Regions from separate parts of the Streptomyces sp. NPDC018693 genome, predicted to be linked through region 1. Evidence: riboswitches for the same ligand, from Rfam matches in the RefSeq annotation. Region 1 holds a riboswitch; each other region holds the start of a gene.
What was found. Region 1 has a riboswitch for cobalamin ahead of ACH5AC_RS03035 (ribonucleoside-diphosphate reductase subunit alpha). Riboswitches for the same ligand answer to the same signal wherever they lie in the genome.
Positions count from the first base shown of each region.

Region 2: it holds a riboswitch for cobalamin, as region 1 does, so the genes downstream of both, ACH5AC_RS21120 (cobalamin biosynthesis protein) here and ACH5AC_RS03035 (ribonucleoside-diphosphate reductase subunit alpha) in region 1, are expected to answer to the same signal.
Region 3: it holds a riboswitch for cobalamin, as region 1 does, so the genes downstream of both, ACH5AC_RS31045 (CbtB-domain containing protein) here and ACH5AC_RS03035 (ribonucleoside-diphosphate reductase subunit alpha) in region 1, are expected to answer to the same signal.

Region 1 is NZ_JBIRZZ010000001.1:632,194-640,131, reverse strand. It holds gene ACH5AC_RS03060 (extracellular solute-binding protein) at 1-725, opposite strand, end outside; gene ACH5AC_RS03055 (GntR family transcriptional regulator) at 1,065-1,829, shown strand; gene ACH5AC_RS03050 (DUF3311 domain-containing protein) at 1,962-2,231, shown strand; gene mctP (monocarboxylate uptake permease MctP) at 2,228-3,829, shown strand; gene ACH5AC_RS03040 (GNAT family N-acetyltransferase) at 3,959-4,462, shown strand; cobalamin riboswitch at 4,469-4,655, shown strand; gene ACH5AC_RS03035 (ribonucleoside-diphosphate reductase subunit alpha) at 4,784-7,147, shown strand; gene ACH5AC_RS03030 (ribonucleotide-diphosphate reductase subunit beta) at 7,147-7,938, shown strand, end outside.
Region 2 is NZ_JBIRZZ010000007.1:353,163-361,100, forward strand. It holds gene cobN (cobaltochelatase subunit CobN) at 1-3,173, opposite strand, end outside; gene ACH5AC_RS21115 (cobyric acid synthase) at 3,170-4,681, opposite strand; gene ACH5AC_RS21120 (cobalamin biosynthesis protein) at 4,678-5,694, opposite strand; cobalamin riboswitch at 5,799-5,935, opposite strand; gene ACH5AC_RS21125 (hypothetical protein) at 6,076-6,297, opposite strand; gene ACH5AC_RS21130 (anion permease) at 6,334-7,578, opposite strand; gene ACH5AC_RS21135 (lysozyme) at 7,681-7,938, opposite strand, start outside.
Region 3 is NZ_JBIRZZ010000015.1:156,537-164,474, reverse strand. It holds gene ACH5AC_RS31055 (acyl-CoA dehydrogenase family protein) at 564-1,742, opposite strand; gene ACH5AC_RS31050 (CbtA family protein) at 1,896-2,654, opposite strand; gene ACH5AC_RS31045 (CbtB-domain containing protein) at 2,680-2,901, opposite strand; cobalamin riboswitch at 2,936-3,087, opposite strand; gene ACH5AC_RS31040 (histidine phosphatase family protein) at 3,512-4,087, shown strand; gene ACH5AC_RS31035 (ferredoxin) at 4,163-4,537, opposite strand; gene ACH5AC_RS31030 (DUF6479 family protein) at 4,678-5,043, shown strand; gene ACH5AC_RS31025 (hypothetical protein) at 5,098-5,451, shown strand; gene ppdK (pyruvate, phosphate dikinase) at 5,509-7,938, opposite strand, start outside.

The sequences.
Region 1 (7,938 bases):
TTCTTGTACTCGTCCAGCCCCTTGAGCGACTCGGGCGAGGAGAGGCTGGCCTTCCACTGGCCGCCCTCCTCCTTGGCGATGGCGCCGCCCGCGTCGTAGACGAAGGACATCGCGGCGTACCAGTCGCGGGAGGGCTGGTACCAGGCGCTGAACTTGTCGCCCTGCTTCTGCTGCACCTTGTCGAGCGCGGCGGTCAGCTCCGCGTAGGTCTTCGGGGCCTCCTTCGCGCCGACGGACGCGAAGAGGTCCTTGCGCCAGTTGGCGACGCGGCCGCCCGCGTAGTACGGCACGCCGTAGGTCTTGCCCTCGTACGTCACCGATGCCTTGAGGCCGTCCAGCCAGGCGTCGGAGTTCTCGAACCGGGCCGGGTCGACGGGGGCGAAGGCGCCCTTGACCATGTAGGCGAGCATCTCGGTGTTGCCCATCTCGACCACGTCGGGCGCCTTGTCGGTGGCGAGGACGGCGTCGAGCTTGGCGTTCTTGTCGGGCCAGCCGTAGTACTCGTGCTTGATCTTGATGCCGGGGTGCTTGGCGGCCACCGCGTCGTCGGCGGCCTTCACCAGTTCGGGCCAGTTGTTCTGTGCGTCGACGGTGAGCCAGACGGTCAGTTCCTTGGTGTCGCCGCCCTTGTCGGAGCCGCCGCCGTTGTTGTCACTGTCCCCGCATGCCGCGATGGACACCATCATGCCCGCGATACCGATCGCGGCTGCCAGCTTGCGCTTCACGCCACCCTCCTCAGGGATGCCACAAACCCCCCTGCCTCCCCGCGGTCGAGCTCATCGCGTACCGCCCATGGGGCCGGGACCTGGACCAATGGTGTAGACCAGTACCGGGAGCTTGGCCCAGACCACAGGGCGTGTCAAGGCTCCCGGATAGGCTCCGACCAGCCGTTATGGGACCTACATATGCAGGAACCTTTAAGTAAGAACCCCTCAAAAACAGCGCCTCCATGGGGGACACTTCGGGTAGACCACTTGGCGGCGATGGACTAGACCAGAACCAGTGACCGACGGTATACAGAGGGGATCACTGATCGTGCGGGAAACCCCCCGGGAAGGCAGAGGATGAGCACCGACGTCAGCAGTGCGGAGAACGAGGGTGGGGCGACCGTCCGTACCGCGCGCGTGCCCAAGTACTACCGCTTGAAGAAGCACCTGCTCGACATGACCGAGACCCAGGCGCCGGGCACACCGGTGCCGCCCGAACGGACCTTGGCGACGGAGTTCGACACCTCACGCACGACCGTCCGCCAGGCACTCCAGGAGCTGGTCGTCGAGGGCCGGCTGGAACGCATCCAGGGCAAGGGCACCTTCGTCGCCAAGCCGAAGGTCTCGCAGGCGCTCCAGCTCACCTCGTACACCGAGGACATGCGCGCCCAGGGGCTGGAACCCACGTCCCAGCTGCTGGACATCGGCTACATCACCGCCGACGACCGCCTCGCCGGCCTCCTCGACATCGCCACCGGCGGCCGGGTGCTGCGCATCGAGCGGCTGCGCATGGCCAACGGCGAGCCGATGGCCATCGAGACCACGCACCTGTCGGCCAAGCGCTTCCCGGCCCTGCGCCGGTCGCTGGTGAAGTACACGTCCCTCTACACCGCGCTCGCCGAGGTCTACGACGTCCATCTCGCCGAGGCCGAGGAGACCATCGAGACCTCGCTGGCCTCCCCGCGCGAGGCCGGGCTGCTCGGCACCGACGTCGGTCTGCCGATGCTGATGCTCTCCCGGCACTCCCTGGACAAGGGGGGCAAGCCGGTGGAGTGGGTGCGGTCCGTCTACCGGGGCGACCGCTACAAGTTCGTGGCACGGCTCAAGCGGCCCGCGGAGTAGGGCACATGACAGCCGGCCGAACACTGGCCGAATGACAGGACAACATGTGGACTGGGTCTTCCGTTGGCTTTATCCGTCACCTACATTGCCTGCTCATTGATCATGTGAGCTGTTAGGTGACGGAGCCGCCAGATGCCTCAAGCCCCGGACAAGACACCCGGAGGGCCGGTGGTGACGCCCGTGCGCGTCGTCATCGCCCTCTGCCTGCTCGCGCCCTTCGTGGCGATGCTGTGGGTCGGTTCGTACGCCAAGGCGGACCCCGAGTTCGCCGGCATGCCGTTCTTCTACTGGTACCAGATGCTGTGGGTGCTGCTCTCCACCGCGCTCACGATGATCGCGTACAAGCTGTGGCAGCGTGACCAGCGCGCCCGTGCCGCCACGAAGGGCGGTGCGGACGCGTGAACGACGGCGTGAACGGCGTGGCACTCGCCGTCTTCATCTTCTTCTTCCTGGCCGTCACCGTCATGGGCTTCCTGGCGTCGCGCTGGCGCCGGGCCGAGAACGAGCACAGCCTCGACGAATGGGGCCTGGGCGGACGGTCGTTCGGCACCTGGGTCACCTGGTTCCTGCTCGGCGGTGACCTCTACACGGCGTACACCTTCGTCGCCGTACCGGCGGCGATCTACGCGGCGGGCGCGGCCGGCTTCTTCGCGGTGCCGTACACGATCCTCGTCTACCCGCTGATCTTCACGTTCCTGCCCCGTCTGTGGTCGGTCTCCCACAAGCACGGCTATGTGACGACGTCCGACTTCGTGCGCGGCCGCTTCGGCTCCAAGGGCCTGTCGCTCGCGGTGGCGCTGACCGGACTGCTGGCCACGATGCCGTACATCGCGCTGCAGCTCGTCGGCATCCAGGCGGTGCTGGACGTGATGGGCGTCGGCGGCGGCGAGAACACCCACTGGTTCATCAAGGACCTGCCGCTGTTCATCGCCTTCGGTGTGCTCGCGGCCTACACCTACTCCTCCGGCCTGCGCGCCCCCGCCCTGATCGCGTTCGTCAAGGACACCCTGATCTACCTCGTCATCGCGGTGGCGATCATCTACATCCCGATCAAGCTGGGCGGCTTCGACGACATCTTCGCCGCGGCGGACGAGAAGTTCACGACGGCGGGCAAGGGCGGACTGATCCCGCCGGAGGCCGGGCAGTGGGGTTACGCGACGCTCGCGTTCGGCTCCGCGCTCGCCCTGTTCATGTACCCGCACTCGATCACCGCGACGCTCTCCTCCCGGAGCCGCGAGGTGATCCGCCGCAACACCACCATCCTGCCGCTGTACTCCCTCATGCTGGGCATGCTCGCCCTGCTCGGCTTCATGGCGATCGCGGCCGGGGTCAAGGTCGACAACGGGCAGCTCGCGATCCCGCAGCTGTTCGAGAACATGTTCCCGGACTGGTTCGCGGGCGTCGCCTTCGCGGCGATCGGCATCGGCGCGCTCGTCCCGGCGGCCATCATGTCCATCGCGGCGGCGAACCTCTTCACCCGCAACATCTACAAGGACTTCATCAAGCCGGACGCGACCCCGGCTCAGGAGACCAAGGTCTCCAAGCTGGTCTCCCTCCTGGTGAAGGTGGGCGCCCTGGCCTTCGTCCTGACCATGGACAAGACGGTGGCGATCAACTTCCAGCTGCTGGGCGGCATCTGGATCCTCCAGACCTTCCCCGCCCTCGTCGGTGGCCTCTTCACCCGCTGGTTCCACCGCTGGGCACTGCTCGCGGGCTGGGCGGTCGGCATGGCGTACGGCACGATCGCGGCCTACGGCGTCGCCTCCCCCACCCAGAAGCACTTCGGCGGCTCCTCGAAGGAGATCCCCGGCATCGGCGAGATCGGCTACATCGGCCTCACGGCCTTCGTCATCAACGTCGCGGTCACGATCGTCCTCACCTTCGTCCTGAAGGCCGCCAAGGCCCCCGAGGGCACCGACGAAACCAGCCCCGAGGACTACACGGCGGACGCGGGCGACCCCGGAGTGAAGAAGGAGCTCCCCGTGACCGCCGGTCACTGAACCCACCTGGGGGCGCGGGGCTGTATCCACATGCGGCTCCGCCGCCCGCACCCGACCAGCCCACCACAACCCGCAGCGGGCCGCCGACAGGAACCACCACGGCGGCCCGCTTCATGCACACTCACCCGCATGGACATCGCGATCCGCCCCGCAATCCCCACCGAGTACGGCACCCTCGGCGAGCTCACCGCCCAGGCATACCTCGACGACGACCTCCTCACCTTCCCCGAGAGCGCCTGGTACCTCACCGAACTCAAGGACGTCGCCGAACGAGCCTCCGCCGCCGAGATCCTTGTCGCCGTCGACGGGGACGACCTCCTCGGCGGCGTCACCTACGTCCCCTCCCCCGGCCCCATGGCCGACCTGGCGCGCCCCGCGGAAGCCGAGATCCGGATGCTGGCCGTAGCCCGCGCAGCTCGCGGCAGAGGCGTCGGCGAGGCCCTCGTACGGGCGTGCGTCGACCGTGCGAGGGCCGCGGGCGACCGCACCGGTATCGTCCTGTCGACCCAGCCCGCGATGCGCTCCGCCCACCGCATCTACGAACGTCTCGGCTTCACCCGCGCCCCCGAGCGCGACTGGAAGCCGATCCCGGGCTCCGACTTCACGCTCCTCACCTATGAGTTGACCCTCTGAAGTCGCTCCGACACAACATCTGGTGGTGCTCCGGCGCCCCGGCACAAGATGTATGCTCATGCTCGCTGTCGCCGCAGGGGAATCCGGTGCGAATCCGGAACTGTCCCGCAACGGTGTACTTGTGCATGTGCGTTCCCAGAGACGCCGTGCACAGGAGTCAGTCCGAGGACCTGCCGACAGCGCACCCGGCCGTCCGGCCGGTGTGCCCCTGACGTCCGGGCCTCGTGGAATGGGCCGGTGGACGCGACGCCGCGTGCGCTCGTGTGCTGCCCCCTGCCTTCCTGCGCGAGGCCCCCGTGCCGAGCGAGGGAGAGCCCCCACGTGACCATCGCGCCAGCAGACCCGGTTTCAGCCGTCCACATCGACGAGGACGCTCCGGGCACGTCCTTGCTGCGGACCCTCACCAAGCTGACCGCCGACCTCCCCGACGCCGACCCCGGCCGGGTCGCCGCCGCCGCGCTGCGCGGCCGGTCGGCCCACGCCGACGAGGCGGAGCTGCGCGAGCTGGCCACGGAGGCGGCCGCCGGTCTGATCTCCGAGGACCCCGCCTACTCGAAGCTGGCCGCCCGGCTGCTGACCATCGCTATCCGCGCCGAGGCCGCCTCCCAGGGCGTGACCACGTTCACGGAGTCGGTCGCCGTCGGACACCGCGAGGGCCTCATCGCCGACCGCACCGCCGGGTTCGTCCGGCTGCACGCCGAGCGGCTCGACGCGCTGGTCGACACCGGCGCCGACGACCGCTTCGGCTACTTCGGCCTGCGCACCCTGCACAGCCGCTACCTGCTGCGCCACCCCCTCACCCGCAAGGTCGTCGAGACGCCCCAGCACTTCCTGCTGCGGGTCGCCGCCGGCCTCGCCGAGGACGACACCGTCCGCTCGGTCGACGAGGTCGCCGCGCTCTACGGGCTCATGAGCCGCCTCGACTACCTCCCCTCCTCCCCCACCCTCTTCAACTCCGGCACGCGGCACCCCCAGATGTCGTCCTGTTACCTCCTCGACTCCCCGCTCGACGAGCTGGACTCGCTCTACGACCGCTACCACCAGGTCGCCCGCCTCTCCAAGCACGCCGGCGGCATCGGGCTGTCGTACTCCCGTATCCGCTCCCGGGGTTCGCTGATCCGCGGCACCAACGGCCACTCCAACGGCATCGTGCCGTTCCTGAAGACCCTCGACGCCTCCGTCGCCGCCGTGAACCAGGGCGGCCGGCGCAAGGGCGCGGCCGCGGTCTACCTGGAGACCTGGCACTCCGACATCGAGGAGTTCCTGGAACTGCGCGACAACACCGGTGAGGACGCCCGCCGTACGCACAATCTGAACCTCGCCCACTGGATCCCGGACGAGTTCATGCGCCGGGTCAACGCCGACGAGTCGTGGTCCCTGTTCTCCCCGGCCGACGTGCCCGAGCTGGTGGACCTGTGGGGCGAGGAGTTCGACGCCGCGTACCGCGCGGCGGAGGCGGCCGGCCTCGCGAAGAAGACCATCCCGGCGCGTGAGCTGTACGGCCGGATGATGCGCACCCTCGCCCAGACCGGCAACGGCTGGATGACCTTCAAGGACGCCGCGAACCGCACCGCCAACCAGACGGCCGAGCCGGGTCACGTCATCCACTCCTCCAACCTCTGCACGGAGATCCTGGAGGTCACCAGCGACGGCGAGACGGCGGTGTGCAACCTGGGCTCCGTCAACCTCGGCGCCTTCGTGGACCGCACGACCGGCGACATCGACTGGGAGCGGCTCGACGCGACCGTCCGCACCGCCGTCACCTTCCTCGACCGCGTCGTCGACATCAACTTCTACCCGACCGAGCAGGCGGGCCGCTCCAACGCCAGGTGGCGCCCGGTGGGCCTGGGCGCGATGGGCCTTCAGGACGTCTTCTTCAAGCTGCGGCTGCCCTTCGACTCCGCGGAGGCGAAGCGGCTCTCCACCCGCATCGCCGAGCGGATCATGCTCGCCGCGTACGAGGCGTCCGCCGACCTGGCCGAGCGCAACGGCCCGCTGCCCGCCTGGGAGAAGACCCGTACCGCGCGGGGTGTGCTGCACCCGGACCACTACGACGTCGAGCGGGCCTGGCCCGAGCGCTGGGCGGCGCTGCGGGAGCGGATCGCCGCCACCGGCCTGCGCAACAGCCTGCTCCTGGCCATCGCGCCCACCGCCACCATCGCCTCGATCGCGGGCGTGTACGAGTGCATCGAGCCGCAGGTGTCCAACCTGTTCAAGCGCGAGACCCTGTCCGGCGAGTTCCTCCAGGTCAACTCCTACCTGGTGCAGGACCTGAAGGACCTCGGCGTGTGGGACGCCCGCACCCGGGAGGCGCTGCGCGACTCGAACGGCTCGGTGCAGGACTTCGCGTGGGTCCCGGCCGACGTACGCGCCCTGTACCGCACGGCGTGGGAGATCCCGCAGCGCGGCCTGATCGACATGGCCGCCGCGCGGACCCCGTACCTGGACCAGGCCCAGTCCCTGAACCTCTTCATGGAGACGCCGACCATCGGCAAGCTCTCCTCGATGTACGCGTACGCCTGGAAGTCGGGCCTGAAGACGACGTACTACCTGCGTTCCCGCCCGGCGACCCGCATCGCCCGCGCGGCCCAGGCGGGGGCCACCGTGCCCGTCCAGCAGGCCGCCGACCCCGACGCGGTCGCCTGCTCCCTGGAAAACCCCGAGTCCTGCGAGGCATGCCAGTAATGACCACCCGTAACGCCAACCTTCTCGACCCGGGCTTCGAGCTGACTCTGCGCCCCATGCGCTACCCGGACTTCTACGAGCGCTACCGGGACGCCATCAAGAACACCTGGACCGTGGAGGAGGTCGACCTCCACTCGGACGTCGCCGACCTCGCCAGGCTGACCCCGGCCGAGCAGCATCTGATCGGCCGGCTGGTGGCCTTCTTCGCGACGGGCGACTCGATCGTCGCGAACAACCTGGTGCTGACGCTGTACAAGCACATCAACTCCCCCGAGGCACGGCTCTATCTGAGCCGCCAGCTGTTCGAGGAGGCCGTGCACGTCCAGTTCTATCTGACGCTGCTGGACACCTATCTGCCCGACCCGGACGACCGCGCGGCCGCCTTCGACGCGGTGGAGAACATCCCCTCCATCCGCGAGAAGGCCGAGTTCTGCTTCAAGTGGATCAACGAGGTCGAGAAGCTGGACCGCCTGGAGTCCAAGGCCGACCGCCGCCGCTTCCTGCTGAACCTGATCTGCTTCGCCGCGTGCATCGAGGGCCTGTTCTTCTACGGCGCCTTCGCGTACGTCTACTGGTTCCGCAGCCGGGGTCTGCTGCACGGCCTCGCCACCGGCACCAACTGGGTGTTCCGCGACGAGACCATGCACATGTCCTTCGCGTTCGACGTGGTCGACACCGTCCGCAAGGAGGAGCCGGAGCTCTTCGACGACCAGCTCCAGCAGCAGGTCACCGACATGCTGCGGGAGGCCGTCGAGGCCGAGCTGCAGTTCGCCCGTGACCTGTGCGGCGAC
Region 2 (7,938 bases), on a different contig from region 1:
TCGTCGGCGTCGACCAGGTCGTGCTCACGCGTGTCGACGTTCTTCGCCGCCACCGCGATCCGCCTGAACGCCGTCTCCATGTCCCCCCGGGCCGCCCGCCCATCGAGCCCCCGCCCGTACGCGTAACCACCCCACACGGCGTACACCTCGGCGAGGTCCGCGTCGCTCCGCCAGTTCCGCGCGTCGATCAGCGGCAGCAACCCGGCGCCGTAGGCCCCCGGCTTCGACCCGAAGATCCGAGCCGTGGCCCGCCGCCGGTCACCGTGCTCGGCCGCGTCCTCCTCCACATGCGCCCGCACGAAGTTGGACTCGTCCGGCTCCGCCAGCTCCGCCACCGTCCGCACCGCGTCGTCGATCAGCCCGACCACATGCGGGAACGCGTCCCGGAAAAACCCGGAGATACGCACCGTGACGTCGATGCGGGGTCGCCCCAGCTCCTCCAGCGGGATCACCTCGAACCCGGTCACCCGGCGCGACGCGTCGTCCCACACCGGCCGGCACCCCAGCAGCGCCAGGATCTCGGCGATGTCGTCACCCTGCGTCCGCATGGCCGACGTACCCCACACCGTGAGCCCGACGGACTTCGGGTACTCGCCCGTGTCCTGCAGATAGCGCGCCACCAGCGAATCCGCCAGCGACTGGCCGACCTCCCAGCTCAGCCGCGACGGAATCGCCTTGGGGTCGACGGAGTAGAAGTTCCGGCCGGTCGGCAGCACGTTGACCAGCCCGCGCGTGGGCGAACCCGACGGTCCGGCCGGGACGTAACCGCCGTCCAGCGCCCGCAGGATGTGCCCGATCTCATCGCTGGTACGCGCCAGCCGAGGCACGACCTCCGAGCAGGCGAACTCCAACACCGCGACGGCGTCCGGCAGTTCGGCCCCGAGTACGTCCCGCACGAGCGGCGCCGCCTCGGCCACCGCCCACCCGCGTTCCTCCATCCCCTCCGCGATCCGCCGGCACAGCTGCTCCAGCAGGTCGATCGCGTCGGCACCCGTACGGGCCGGACCCTCCACCAGGTCCGTCAACTCCACCGGCACCTTCACCGGAGCCCCCGGCTCGGCCAGCAACTCCTTCTCCACCAGCCCGAAGTGCGCCGCCAGGCAGGCCCGCAGCCCCGGCAGCGCGTTCGCCTGCCCGCCCCACACCTGCGAGGCCCGCAGCACGGCCAGGACCAGATTCACGCGCGGCTCACCGACCGGCCCGCCACCCAGGACATGGAGCCCGTCCCGGATCTGCACGTCCTTGATCTCGCACAGATAGCCGTCGATGTGCATGACGAACTCGTCGAAGTCGTCGTCGTCCGGCTGCTCGTCGACATGCAGGTCGTGGTGCAGCTCGGCCGCCTTCACCAGCGTCCAGATCTGCGCCCGCACCGCCGGCGCCTTCACCGGATCCAGGTCGCTCACCAGCGCGTACTCGTCCAGCAGCTGCTCCAGCTTCGCCAGATCCCCGTACGTGTCGGCCCGCGCCATCGGCGGCACCAGATGGTCGACCACCGTCGCGTGCCCGCGCCGCTTGGCCTGGGTGCCCTCGCCGGGGTCGTTGACGATGAACGGGTAGATCAGCGGCAGCTCGCCCAGCACCGCGTCCGGCGCGCACCCGCGCGACAGACCCAGCCCCTTGCCCGGCAGCCACTCCATGGTGCCGTGCTTGCCCATGTGGACGACGGCGTCCGCGCCGAAGGAATTCTCCAGCCACCGGTACGCGGCCATGTAGTGGTGCGACGGCGGCATGTCCGGGTCGTGGTAGATCGCGATCGGGTTCTCCCCGAAGCCGCGCGGCGGCTGGATCATCACGACCACGTTCCCGAACCGCAGCGACGCCAGCACGATGTCGTCGCCGTCGACGTACAGCGACCCCGGCGGCTCACCCCACGCCTCCAGCATGGCCTCCCGCAGCTCCGGGTCCAGCTCGTCGAACCACGCCCGGTAGTCGGCGAGCGGCACCCGCGCGGGCGCGGCGGCCAACTGCTCCTCGGTCAGCCACTCCACGTCGTGCCCGCCGGCCTCGATGAGCCGGTGGATCAACTCGTCCCCGCCCGACGGGTATGCGGTGACGCCGTACCCCGCGTCGCGCAGGGCGTCCAGCACCCGCACCGCCGACGCGGGCGTGTCGAGCCCGACCGCGTTGCCGACCCGTGAGTGCTTGGTGGGGTAGGCGGTGAAGACGAGAGCGATCCGCTTCTCCGCGTTCGGCTTGTGCCTCAACTGCGCGTGCCGTACGGCGATCCCGGCCACCCGCGCCGCCCGCTCAGGGTCGGCCACGTACACCGGCACCTCGTCCGGCCCCTGCTCCTTGAAGGAGAACGGGACCGTGATCAGCCGCCCGTCGAACTCGGGGATCGCGACCTGCATGGCCGCGTCCATCGGGGACAGCGCGGCATCCGACTCCTCCCACGCCGCCCGCGACGACGTCAGGCAAAGCCCTTGCAGCACGGGGATGTCGAGCTTGGCCAGCGCCCCGATGTCCCAGGCTTCCTCGTCACCGCCCGCCGACGCCTGCGAGGCATGCGTACCGCCGGCCGCGAGCACGGTGGCGACCAGCGCGTCGGCCCGGCCGAGGATCTCGTACAGCGCGGCGTCGGCGCCGCGCAGCGAACCGCAGTAGACGGGCAGGGCGTTGGCGCCCCGCGCCTCGATCGCGTCGCACAGCGTGTCGACGAAGGCGGTGTTGCCGCTCAGCTCGTGCGCCCGGTAGAAGAGCACGCCGACGGTGGGCCGCCCCTCGACGTGCGCCCGCTCCCCGTGCACGCCGTACTCGGGCATCTTGCGCGGCTCGTCGAACCCCTCGCCGGTCAGCAGCACGGTGTCGGACAGGAACCGCGCCAGCTCCGTCAGGTTCGCCGGCCCGCCCTCCACGAGGTACTTCAGCGCCTCCGCGACGACACCGGCCGGCACCGTCGACTCGGCCATCAGCTCGGCGTCCGGCACGGCCTCGCCGCCCAGCAGCACGGTCGGGATCCCGGCCGCCCGCAGCGCGGCGAGCCCGTCCTCCCAGGCGCGCTTGCCGCCCAGCAGTCGTACGACGGCGATGTCGGCGCCCTGGATCAGCTCCGGGAGCTCCTGCGCGACATCCACCCGGGTCGGGTTGCCGATGCGGTAGGAGGCACCGGTGGCGGCCCGGGCCGCCAGCAGATCGGTGTCGGCGGTCGACAACAACAACACTGTGCTCATGCGGGCGCTCCCGGTGGATTGAAAGGCAGTCCTTGCGGCGCGCCCGACTCGATGAGCCGCCAGAGCGCGTCCGTGTCCGCGTGCTGTTCGATCAGGTCGCCGAGCCGGTCGAGCTGCTCCTCGCGCAGCGCGGCGAAGGAGGTGTCCGGCGCCGGTACGAAGCGGCGGCCCGCGGCGGCCGCGACCTCCCGCAGGAAGGCCCGCCGGAAGCCGTCCGACTCCAGCGAGCCGTGCCAGTGCGTGCCCCAGGTCTGGCCGACCCGGCAGCCGTCCAAGAACGGATCGCCGCCCTGCACTTCAGCGACCCCGTGGTGGATCTCGTACCCCTCGACGCGCTCCCCGAGCGCCTCGCCCACCGGCCGGGTGAGGGTCTTCTCGCGGGCGAACCGCACCCGTACGGGCAGCAGTCCGAGCCCGTCGACCTGCCCGCGGCGGCTCTCCACGTCGTCCTCGATGTGCTCGCCGAGGATCTGGAACCCGCCGCAGACACCGAGGACGGGCCGCCCCTCGGCGGCGCGCCGCGCGACGGCCTCGGCGAGCCCCCGCTCCCGCAGCCACTCCAGGGCCCGGACCGTGCCCCGCGTCCCCGGGATCACCACCAGGTCCGCGTCGGCAAGCTCCTCGGGCCGGTCCACGAACCGCACCACGACGCCCGGTTCGGCGGCGAGGGCGTCCACGTCCGTGAAGTTGGACATCAGCGGGACCGCGCAGACGGCGACCCGCAGCACGTCCTCGCCGACGGGCGGGGCGACGGCCGACTCCCGCACGGTGCCGCGCAGGGACACCCGCAGTCCGTCCTCCTCGTCGATGCCGAGCCCGTGCCGGAAGGGCAGTACGCCGTACGTACGCCGCCCGGTGAGCCCGTGCAGCATGTCCAGGCCAGGCTCCAGCAGGGAGACGTCCCCGCGGAACTTGTTGACCAGGAACCCGGCGACCAGCTCCTGGTCCTCCCGCGACAGCAGCGCCACGGTCCCGAAGAAGGAGGCGAACACGCCGCCCCGGTCGATGTCACCCACCACCAGCACGGGCAGCCGGGCGTTGCGCGCGATGCCCATGTTGACGATGTCGGTCCGCCGCAGATTGATCTCGGCGGGACTGCCCGCCCCCTCACAGATCACCGCGTCATACGTGCCCCGCAACTCGGCGAGGCACTCCAGCACGGTCCCGAGCAGCTTCTGCTGCCGCCCGCCGTGATACCCGCGCGCACTCAGCTCACCGACCGGCTTGCCGAGCAGCACGACCTGACTGCTCTGCTCGCCGCCCGGCTTGAGCAGCACCGGGTTCATCAGCGCGGTCGGCTCGACCCGGCACGCCTGCGCCTGCATGGCCTGCGCCCGCCCGATCTCGGCACCCTCCCGGGTGACGTACGAGTTCAGCGACATGTTCTGCGCCTTGAACGGCGCGACCTTGACCCCCTGCCGCACCAGCCACCGACAGATCCCGGCGGTGACGACACTCTTCCCGGCGTCGGAGGTGGTCCCGGCGACCAGAAGCCCGCCGCCGCTCATACGCCCCGCCCCGTCCGCTGCGTCGACCGCTGTGGGCAGTCGTTCCGCAGGGCGAGGGGGGTACCTCCCGGGCGCCTTGCGGCGCACGCCCGCAGCACCGCCCCAGCCGCACTCACCCCCAACGCCGACCACCCGACCCGCCGAGACAGCCGAACAGCCCTGCCGATGTCCCCGACTTCCACCGCACGCCCCTCCCCATTCAGCACAGGCCGATGCTCGATCCGCCCGCCATACGACAAGGTCCCCCCGAGCCGTACCCCGAGCGCGCCCGCGAACGCCGCCTCGACGGGCCCCGCGTTGGGGCTCGGATGCTTCCCCGCATCCGCCCGCCAAGCCCGCACGGCCCCGCGCGGATCCCCTCCGGCCAGTACCGCGAGCACGGCGGTGACCCGCGCCCCCGGCCAGCCGGCGACATCGTCCAGCCGCGCCGACGCCCACCCGAACCGCCGATACCGATCGGACTTGTGACCGACCATCGCATCAAGGGTGTTGACAGCCCGAAACCCGACGAGCCCCGGCACCCCGGCCACGGCCCCCCAGACCAGCGCCCCCACCACCGCGTCGGACGTGTTCTCGGCGACGGACTCGACAACGGCCCGGGCGATCCCGTCCGCGTCCAGCGCCTGCGGATCCCGTCCGCACAGATGCGGCAGCCGGGCCCGCGCGGCCTCCACATCGCCCGCCTCCAGGGCCCGCCCGATGGTTCGGGCCTCGCGGCTGAGCGAGGTCCCGCCGACGACGGCCCAGGTGGCGGCGCCGGTCAGCGCGACGGAGGCGGCGGGGGAGTTCCGTACGGCACGGGACGCGAGCGCGCCGAGCGCCACGGCGCCACCGGCGCACACGGCGGCGTGCAGCGCGCCCCACCCGCGGTGGTCGCGCCACAGCACCCGTTCCACGGCTCCGGCGGCCCGCCCGAACGCGGCGACCGGATGCCCCCGGCGCGGATCGCCGAGGAGGAGGTCACCGAGGAGGCCGGCGGCGGCGCCGTACGCGAAGACGCGATCGGCCCGCATCGGCTCAGCCGACCACGGGGCAGGGAAGGACCCCGGTACTGAACCTGAACCTAGATCGGCAGCCGCGCATGGCGATATGTCCTCACTCAGGGTGTCCACGCCCTGGTTCGACGAGACCGGCGGTGAGAGTTCCTGGCTCCCGGGGGGGGTTCTACCCCGGTGACAGTGGCGGGACCGCGCCGGATTCACACCGGCTTCCTCTCCTGCCGCCGTACATGGCCCCGGCAGTCCACCACGCCTTCGGAAGGGCCGTCAACTTGCCGTTGACCTGCAAGGGGAGAGTGTGCAGAACCCCACACCCGGCTTTCGACGACGACATGACTCCGCCCTGTCGGAAACCTCGGTGAGGTCCCGGACAGGGCGGAAGCCGATCCGTGTGGCTCAGGCCACGATCAAGGAGATGCCGTACGCCACCGCGGCCGCGCACGCCGCGAAGCAGGCGTACGCGCCGGTCGTCGCGAGGACGGCCGAGCCGCCCTCGGACTGCGCCCGCTCGCGGCGGGAGAGGCCGGCGATGCCGAGGGTGAAGAGGGTGACGAGGCCCACGGTGACGGCGAGGCTGACGCCGAAGACGGAGCCCAGGGCTGCCCAGTCGATCTTCATGGTGATGCTTCCTTGGGGGTACCGGGTGGGCGGGGCTCAGGCCGTGGTGGCCGGCGTGGTGGCCGGCTCGGCCGTGGGGGCGGGGATGACGGCCGCGAGCTCGTCGGCCGCCTGGCCGCCCGTCGGGGGCGGGGTGACGGCGGCGATCGCGGTGGTGACCACACCGGCCGGCTCGTCGGCGTCCGTGTCGTTGACGTTGGTGTGGTCGACGATCTCACGACGGGAGATCTTCCAGATGGCGGCGCTGGAGGCGACCAGGAAGACCGCGACGAGGGCCGTGCCCCAGTCACCGAAGCCCGTCACGTACTCGGCGAGCGCGGCGACGAGCGCGGCGGCCGGCAGCGTCAGACCCCAGGCGACGAACATCCGGGTGGCGGTCGACCAGCGGACGACACCGCCCTTGCGGCCGAGGCCCGCGCCCATCACCGAACCGGAGACGGAGTGCGTGGTGGAGAGGGAGAAGCCCAGGTGGGAGGAGGCCAGGATGACCGTCGCGGCGCTGGTCTGGGCGGCGAAGCCCTGCTGCGGCTGGAGGTCGGTCAGGCCCTTGCCCATGGTGCGGATGATGCGCCAGCCGCCGAGGTAGGTGCCGAGCGCGATGGCGATGCCCGCGGAGAGGATCACCCACATGGGCGGGTCGGAGTCGGGCGCGACGGCGCCGCCGGCGACCAGGGCGAGGGTGATGACACCCATCGTCTTCTGCGCGTCGTTGGTGCCGTGGGCCAGGGAGACCAGGCCGGCCGAGGCGATCTGACCGGCGCGGTAGCCCTTCTTGGACGCCTTGTCGTCGGCCTTCTTGCCGAGCGAGTACGTCACCCGGGTCGCGAGCATCGCGGCGACACCGGCGACGATCGGCGCGGCGATCGCCGGGATCAGCACCTTGGTGACGAGGACGTCGCCGTGGACCGCGCCGATGCCGGCGGAGGCGACGGCGGCGCCGATCAGGCCGCCCATCAGGGCGTGCGAGGAGCTGGAGGGGAGGCCCACCAGCCAGGTCAGCAGGTTCCAGAGGATCGCGCCGACCAACGCGGCGAAGATGACCTCGGGACGGATGCCCGTCTCGTCGACGAGACCTTTGGAGATCGTGTTGGCGACCTCCACGGAGAGGAAAGCGCCCACCAGGTTGAGCACGGCGGACATGGCCACCGCGACCTTGGGCTTGAGCGCACCGGTCGAGATGGTCGTGGCCATCGCGTTGGCGGTGTCGTGAAAACCGTTCGTGAAATCGAACGCGAGTGCAGTTACCACCACAATCGCGAGGATCAGCGAGAAGTTTTCCATTTACCCAGGCAATCGTTCGAAGTCATTGGCCGTTGGACCGTAGGCAACCTGGGTGAACGGAAGGTGAACTGATGCGGGCGTAGGAGTGTCCTACGGGCCTGCTCAGACCCAAGAGCCTTGCGCGAACCGCCTCAGCCGGTCGCTGGACCCGTTGAAGAGATTCTGGTCACCCGGCAGCTCCCCGCCGTTGTCGTACTGCCAGAACGTCCACGTCGACCAACCCGCCGGCAGTGCCCCCGCCTCCCGCGTGCGGTACCGGGCGATCCACAGGGCGTGCTCCGCGGCGAAGGCGGTACTGCCGTCCGTGCACTGGTTCCACCAGTGGGTGGTCGTGTAGATCACCGGACGGCGACCGGTGAG
Region 3 (7,938 bases), on a different contig from region 1:
CGGCGCGGCGCGGGCGATGCTCCCGGTCTGCTGCCGAACCGGAGTGGCGGGCACGGTGGTTGCTGTGGTCCAGGGCGTAGGGAGCACACCTCAAGCGGAGGAAGCGGCAAACGGCTGGTGAAGCGCTTCGACGGTTCCATTACCCTGGATGCGGTGTCAATGCCTGTGGGGAATCAAGGCTGCGTTGCCCTCATTCCTCTTGTTTCGCCAGAAAATTCTCATTATCTTGAGTCGTCAGGTGAAGCGCTTCGACACCTCGCAACCGCCCGCCAGGCGTGCAGCCTGTGAAGACCCGGCAGGGTGTGCAGGCGAGGGGGACGGGGCCGAGCTCGATCTGCACGGCGTGCACGGTCTCGGCTGGATACGGAGCACGTCGTTCAGGAGGGCGACGGCCGTCAGGTCGTCGGTGCGATCGGCCAGTGCCGCGAGTGCCGCGCAGTGCCCAAAGAACGGTTCAGGCGCGGCTTCAGGTCGAGGCACGCCTGTCGCGGGCCCCTACGCACCTCTCGTGGCCAGGGCGCGCGCGGAAGCCGGCGCACAGATTCTCAATGGTCACACGAGTGTCAGCGGCGCACCCGGGGCATCCCCAGGCCGATCCACGAGATGATCTCGCGCTGGATCTCGTTGTTGCCGCCGCCGAAGGTGAAGATGACGGCGGAGCGGTAGCCGCGTTCGAGTTCGCCGTGGAGGACGGCGCCGGCCGAGCCCTCCTGGAGGGCGCCCGGGGCGGCGACGATCTCGAGGAGCCAGGCGTAGGCGTCCCGGCGGGCCTCGGAGCCGTAGACCTTGACGGCGGATGCCTCCTGGGGGGTGAGCGTGCCGTTCTGGAGTGCGCCCACCATGCGCCAGTTGAGCAGCTTCAGGGCGTCGAGGCGGACGTGGGTCTGGGCGAGGCGGCGGCGCACCCAGGGGAGGTCGACGACGCGGCGGCCGTCGGCGAGTTTGGTCCCGGTGGCCCAGCGCTGGACGTCGTGCAGGGCGCGGATGGCCATGGTGCCGTGTGCGGCGAGGGTGACGCGCTCGTGGTTGAGCTGGTTGGTGATCAGCCGCCAGCCATGGTTCTCGGCGCCGACACGGTGGGAGACGGGGACGCGGACGTTCTCGTAGTAGCTGGCGGTGGTGTCGTGCGAGGCGAGGGTGTGGATGAGGGTGCAGGAGTATCCGGGGTCGGTGGTGGGGACGAGCAGCATGGTGATGCCCTTGTGGGGCGGGGCGTCGGGGTCGGTGCGCACGGCCAGCCACACCCAGTCCGCGGTGTCGCCGTTGGTCGTCCAGATCTTCTGGCCGTTGACGAGGTAGTCGTCGCCTTCACGGACCGCCCGCGTCCGCAGGGACGCCAGGTCCGTGCCCGCGTCCGGCTCGCTGTAGCCGATGGCGAAGTCGATCTCGCCGGAGAGGATGCGGGGCAGGAAGTACGCCTTCTGCTCCTCGGTGCCGTACCGCATGATCGTCGGGCCGACGGTGTTGAGCGCCATCAGTGGCAGCGGTACGCCGGCCCGGGCGGCCTCGTCGAAGAAGACGAACTGCTCGACGGGGGTCAGGCCGCGCCCGCCGTACTCCTTCGGCCAGCCGACGCCGAGCCAGCCGTCGGTGCCGAGGCGGCGGATGGTCGTCCGGTAGAAGCGTTTCGCGGCGACCGGGTCGGCGTGCCGGGCGTAGGCGTTGTCGGGCACCAAATCGGCGAAGTAAGCGCGTAGTTCGGCACGCAGTCGGAGCTGCTCGGGGGTGTGGTCGAGGTGCACGGCGTCGCCTCCTGGCTGCACAGGGCCGGTCTCCTGACGGCGCACACCGTAGAACGTGTTTCAGTAATTGGGAATGCTGGTGCGGGGAGGAGTACGGGACGGGAAGACCCCCGTGCCCGGAGGCGACGGGGGCCTGGACGGTGCCCGAACGGGTCAGTGCGGTACGGGAGTCGCCCGGGTGAGCGACTCCGGCCGTACGGCCTTGGGGGCCAGTGCCCGCTCCGCCAGTTCCCCGAAGATCAGCCCGAAGGCGGTCCACAGGGTGGCCTGGACGGCCAGGGCCGCCAGGCGGAACTTCCACATCAGCAGGGCCGGGAAATGGTCCGGGACCTCGTTGAAGGACGGCAGGAAGGCGTACGCCAGGCCGACGACGAGGACGAAGAACGCGCCGGCGGCGACGGTCGCGTTCCAGTTGCCCAGGCGCGGGGCGAGGCGTTTGCCCAGGATCACGGTGGCGACGGCGAGCAGCACGCTCAGCACCACCATCAGGAAGTACAGGGTGGTCCGCCGGCCGATGGTGTCGGGGTCGCCGACGGCCGGCGGGTTGGCCGGGTACTTCAGGAACGGGACGACGTAGACGGCGAGCAGGCCGGCGACCGCCAGGAGCAGCGCGCTCGCGCGCGGCCCGAAGCGGCCGATGCGGCCGAGTGCGAAGCAGTACGCGAGGGCGGCGATGCCGCCGAACGCGACGCCGTAGACGAGCACACCGGTGGACAGGCCCGCGGTGGACTGCATCGTACGGCTCACGGGTTCCGCGCCGCCGTGTTCGTGCGCGTGCGCCTCCTCGAAGGCGATGGCCGCGTCGACGTGCGGCTCGCCCAGGAAGTAGGCGACGACCAGGGCGATCAGGCCCGCGGCGAGACCCGCGAGCATGCCGCGCACCAGGAGGGTACGGACGGTTGCCGAGTTCATGGGGCTGTCGGTTTCCTCACCGCCGTCAGTGGCAGGGGAAGCCGAGCAGGTGGCGGGCGTCGTGCACCCACTCGTGGACGCCGTCGCCGGACGTCAGTGCGGTGGCGCCCTGTTCGGCGCCGACGAAGTAGAGCAGCACCAGCATCAGGATGCCGAAGAAGACCGCCCAGGGGGCGATCGCCGAGAGCGGCAGCTTGGTCGGTACGGCGGTGGGTGTAGCGCTGGGCTGGACGGCGGACTGCGCCATGGCAGGACCTCCTGGGGAACTCGCGTCCCGGCTCGGTGGTGCACAGGACGACGGCGCGGGTCTGACTCATCCCCTCCCGCACCGAGGTGCGTCGGCGGACTCACAGTGGCGCGACCGTGCCGGAGTTGCACCGGCTTCCGCGTGCCGTCGTCGATTTCGCCCGAGACCGTACCGCGAAACCGCAGCTCGGGCCAAGGGCGCGTGCCGCGGTGGCGGGCGCCCCCGGGTGGGGCGGGTCGGTCGCTGCGGCAGGATGGGCGGGCATGAGGGGGGCGGTGGACGAACTGGCGGGGCGTTTGGGGCGGGTGGGGCTGGAGTCGCGGGCGCCGTGGCGGGGCCGACGTGGTGCCGCCGTTCCGGCTCCCCGCCGTCCGCGCGGGGGGCGTGCGCGGCAGCCGGTGCGCTCAAGTAGCCATGGATGGAGGCTTGTTGGCGGTCGGGCGCCGTGTCCCCGCCTGGGGCCGGGTCTGCTCCTGGGCCGCGATCCTGGCTGTGGGGCGCACGGCTGGACGTGGTCCGGCGGCCCGGACATGGGCGAGGGTGGGGACGGCGGTGCCGGATGCGGCGCCCCGCGCCGACGAGACGAAGATCACTGTGAGGAAGGTGTCCTGTGACGGTCCGGCTGATGCTGGTCTCCCCCGCGCTGAGCGCGGGGTTGCGTGAGGCGCGCTTCGAGGACGGGGGCTCGCTGGACGCGGTGGGGCTGCGGCAGGCGCGGGGGTCGGCGGGGGCGCTGGGCGTGGTGGAGCGGGCCTGGGTCTCGCCCACCGTGCGCTGCCGGGAGACGGCGGCGGCGTTGGGGCTGCACGCGGCGGAGGCGCCGGAGCTGGCGGCGATGGACGCGGGGCGCTGGCGCGGTGAGACGCTCACGGAAGTGGCGGCGCGGGAGCCGGAGGCGCTGGCGGCGTGGCTGGCCGATGCGGGGGCCGCGCCGCACGGTGGGGAGTCGGTGCGGGCGGTGTGCGACCGGGTGGGGGCCTGGCTCGCGTCGGTGTCCGGACTGGCGGGGCGGGTGGTCGCGGTGGTCGAGCCGGAGCTGGTTCGGGCGACGGCGGTACGGGCTCTGGGGGCGCCGGAGTCGGCGTTCTGGCGCACCGATGTGCCCCCGCTGACGGTGGTGGAGCTCACCGGTCGGTCGGGGCGGTGGAACGTACGGATGGGGCGGACTCTGGACGGCGGGGCGTAGCTGGGGGTGCGCTGGCCCGCGCCGGCGGGGTGCCGCTGCGCCCCAGCGGCAGGACTGCCCGGAGCTTGGGCGTGCCTACGTCAGCGTGCTCAGGAAGTCCGTGCATGCCTGGGCGCAGGAGCGGCAGGCTCGGGACGCCGCCTCGGCGTCTGGTTCCGTGTCGAAGGTGTCGGCGCTTTCCAGGCATACGGCCCGGCACCATTCCAGCTGGACGCGGAGGCCGGTCTCGTCGAGGCGGTTCTGTTCGGACAGGACCCGGCAGGTCGCGTCGCACGCCTCGGCGCACATGATCCCCTTCCGGCGGGCGGGTTCGTGCTGTCCGGAGCCGGTCGGGTCCACGAGGCTCGCACGCATCGCGCAGAGGCGCGCACACTCGGTACACGCCTGCGCGCACGCGAAACGCTCCTCCAGGAACCGGTAGAGCTCCTGCTGGGTGGGCGACGAAGTCACACCGCGCGAGTAGCCCCGAGCGCACGGGCCAAACCTGCCCCCGCCGCACGGCGTGCGCCGGTTTGGCGACGGTGTGTGAGGGGAACCCGGGACGGGGTCCGGACGCGGTTCACGCCCGGTTGGAGGGGTATTCGGCTGGTATGAGTAGTGCATCCGTGCAGTTGGCCGCCACCAGCGGCCTGCTCAGCCTGGCGCTGTTCGCGGTCGCACTGGCCGTGGTGGCCATGCTGGGCGGCGCCTTCTGGCTGGGCAACCGAATCAAGCTGCGCGAGCCGCCCCGGCCGCGCCCCGAGGAGCAACCGCATGTGCCGCCGGGCGGTCCGGTGCACGAGATCCGGGAGAACCGGGAACCCGACGAGGTGCCCCGGACCCCCGAGGGCGGTCGTCCTCTGACCCCGTACGAACTGACCAACATGCAGACCCGGCCGAGCACGTCGACGAAGCGGCCGCGCTGGAGCAAGGGCAGCAGCGGCTCGTTCGGCGGCGGCGGCCTGGGCGCGCACTGAGGCGCACCCGCCTGCGGCCGGCGTCGGACCACCGTAGGAACGGAAGTGAGATCCATGGCCGACCCCGGCCGCAGCAGCCTGCCACTGCCCGACTACGACCATCTGCCGATCGGAGGTCTGGAGAGCCGGGTGCGTTCTCTGACCGCCGGGGAGGTGGAGGAGCTCCTCGCCTATGAGCGGACCCACGCCGACCGGCTGCCGATCACCGAGGTGCTGACGTCCCGGCTGGAGCAGCTGGAGGCGGGCGCCGAGCCGACGTCCGGCGATCCGGGTGCCCTGCGTCCGGAGCAGTCCGAGCGGCAGACCGGTTCCCCGGTGTCGCCGGCGACCTCGCCGCAGCCCTTCAGCCCACCGCCGCACGGCACCCCCGACCAGCGGGGCAAGCCGAAGGGTGATCGCACCACCTGATCCGTTCCCCGACCGGGGGCGGTGCCGTCGGGCACCGCCCCCGGCGTCATGACCGGGTCACCGGGTGTCGCTGGTCCCCGTCGTCTCCGCGAGGGCCGCCCGGCCGGCCTCCAGTCGGGCGGCCGGGATCCGGAAGGGCGAGCAGGAGACGTAGTCCAGGCCCGCGTGGTGGAAGAAGTGGATCGAGTCGGGGTCGCCGCCGTGTTCGCCGCACACCCCGGTCTCCAGATCCGGGTTGACGGCGCGTCCCGCGTCGACGGCCAGCTCGACCAGCCGGCCCACGCCCTCCTGGTCGAGCGTCTCGAACGGCGACACCTCGAACACGCCCTTCTCCATGTAGAGCGGGAAGAAGGACGCCTCGGCGTCGTCGCGGGACAGACCCCAGGTGGTCTGGGTGAGGTCGTTGGTGCCGAAGGAGAAGAAGTCGGCGGACCGGGCGATGCGGCCGGCGGTGAGCGCGGCGCGCGGCAGTTCGATCATGGTGCCGATGGGGCAGTCGAGGGCGGTGCCGGTCTCGGCGGCGACCTCCGCGAGGACGCGTTCGGCCTCCGCGCGCGCCAGCCGCAGCTCCTCGACGGTCCCGACCAGCGGGATCATGATCTCGGCGCGCGGCCGGCCCCCGTCGGCGAGGCGCCGGACCACCGCCTCGGCGATCGCCCGCACCTGCATGGCCATCAGCCCGGGCACGGCCAGGCCCAGCCGCACCCCGCGCAGGCCCAGCATGGGGTTCTGTTCGTGGACGCGCTCGACGGCTTCGAGCAGGGCCCGGTCGTACGGGTCGGGCTCCTCGGCCTTGGCGATGCGGACGGCGAGTTCGGTGCGGTCGGGCAGGAACTCGTGCAGCGGCGGGTCGATGAGGCGGATGGTGACCGGCAGGCCGTCCATCGCCTCCAGGATGCCGGTGAAGTCGGAGCGCTGCAGCGGCAGCAGCGCGGCCAGCGCCCGCTCGCGGGCGGTGTCGTCGCGGGCCAGGATCATCGCCTCGACGAGTTCCCGCCGCTCCCCGAGGAACATGTGCTCGGTGCGGCACAGCCCGATGCCCTGGGCGCCCAGCGCGCGGGCGCGGACGGCGTCCTCGGGGGTGTCGGCGTTGGCGCGCACCTCCAGGCGGCGTACCGAGTCGGCGTGGCCGAGGGACTCCAGGACGGCCGTGGTGAGCGGTCCGGTCGCCGTCCCCGTCTCCAGGGCGCCGGCCACGGCCGAGGCGGTGAGCGGGAGGGCGCCGAGGTGGACGGTGCCGGCGGTGCCGTCGACGGACACCGTGTCGCCCTCGCGGACCACGGTCCCGGAGGCGGTCGTGAACCGCCGGGCCTCGGTGTCGACGGCGAGTTCCTCGGCACCGCACACGCACACCTTGCCCATGCCGCGGGCGACCACGGCCGCGTGGCTGGTCTTGCCGCCCCGGCTGGTGAGCACCGCCTGCGCGGCGATCATGCCGGGCAGGTCGTCGGGGGTGGTCTCGCGGCGCACCAGCACGGTGGGCTCGCCGGCCGCGGCCCGCCGTACCGCCTCGGCGGAGTCGAAGACGACGGCGCCGACCGCCGCTCCGGGCGAGGCGGGCACACCGTGGGCGAGGGGCTCCTCGGCGGAGGTGGTGTCGAAGCGGGGGAACATCAGCCGGGTCAGCGCGGTGCCGTCGACGCGCATCAGGGCCTCGTCGGCGCTGATGGCGGTCTCCTCGCGCAGGTCGTGGGCGATGCGGAAGGCGGCCTCGGCGGTGCGCTTGCCGACGCGGGTCTGCAGGATCCACAGCTTGCCGCGCTCGATGGTGAACTCGATGTCGCACAGGTCCCGGTAGTGGTTCTCCAGGGTGCGCATGTGGTCGCCGAGCTCGACGTAGGCGCGCGGGTCGAGTTCCTTCAGGGCGTGCAGGGGCAGCGCGTCGCGGACACCCGAGACGACGTCCTCGCCCTGGGCGTCGGGCAGGTAGTCGCCGTACACGCCGCGTTCGCCGGTGGCGGGGTCGCGGGTGAAGGCGACGCCGGTGCCGGAGTCGTGGCCGAGATTGCCGAAGACCATGGCCTGGACGTTGACGGCGGTGCCGAGGTCGTCGGGGATGTGCTCGCGGCGGCGGTAGACCCGCGCGCGTTCCACGTTCCAGGACCGGAAGACGGAGCGGATGGCACGGCTCAGCTGCTCGGCGGGGTCCTGCGGGAAGTCCTCGCCGGTCTCCCGGCGGACGATCTCCTTGAACTCCTCGGTGATCAGGACGAGTTCCTCGGTGTCGAGTTCGTCGTCGGCCTTGACGTGGCGGTTGGCCTTGTGGGCGGCGAGGGCGTGCTCGAAGAGGTCGCCGTCCACCCCCAGCACCGTACGGCCGAACATCTGTACGAGACGGCGGTAGGAGTCCCAGGCGAAGCGTTCGTCGCCGGACGCCTTGGCCAGGCCGTGCACGGAGTCGTCGTTGAGGCCGATGTCGAGGATGGTCTCCATCATGCCGGGCATGGAGAAGCGGGCGCCGGAGCGGACGGACACCAGCAGGGGGTC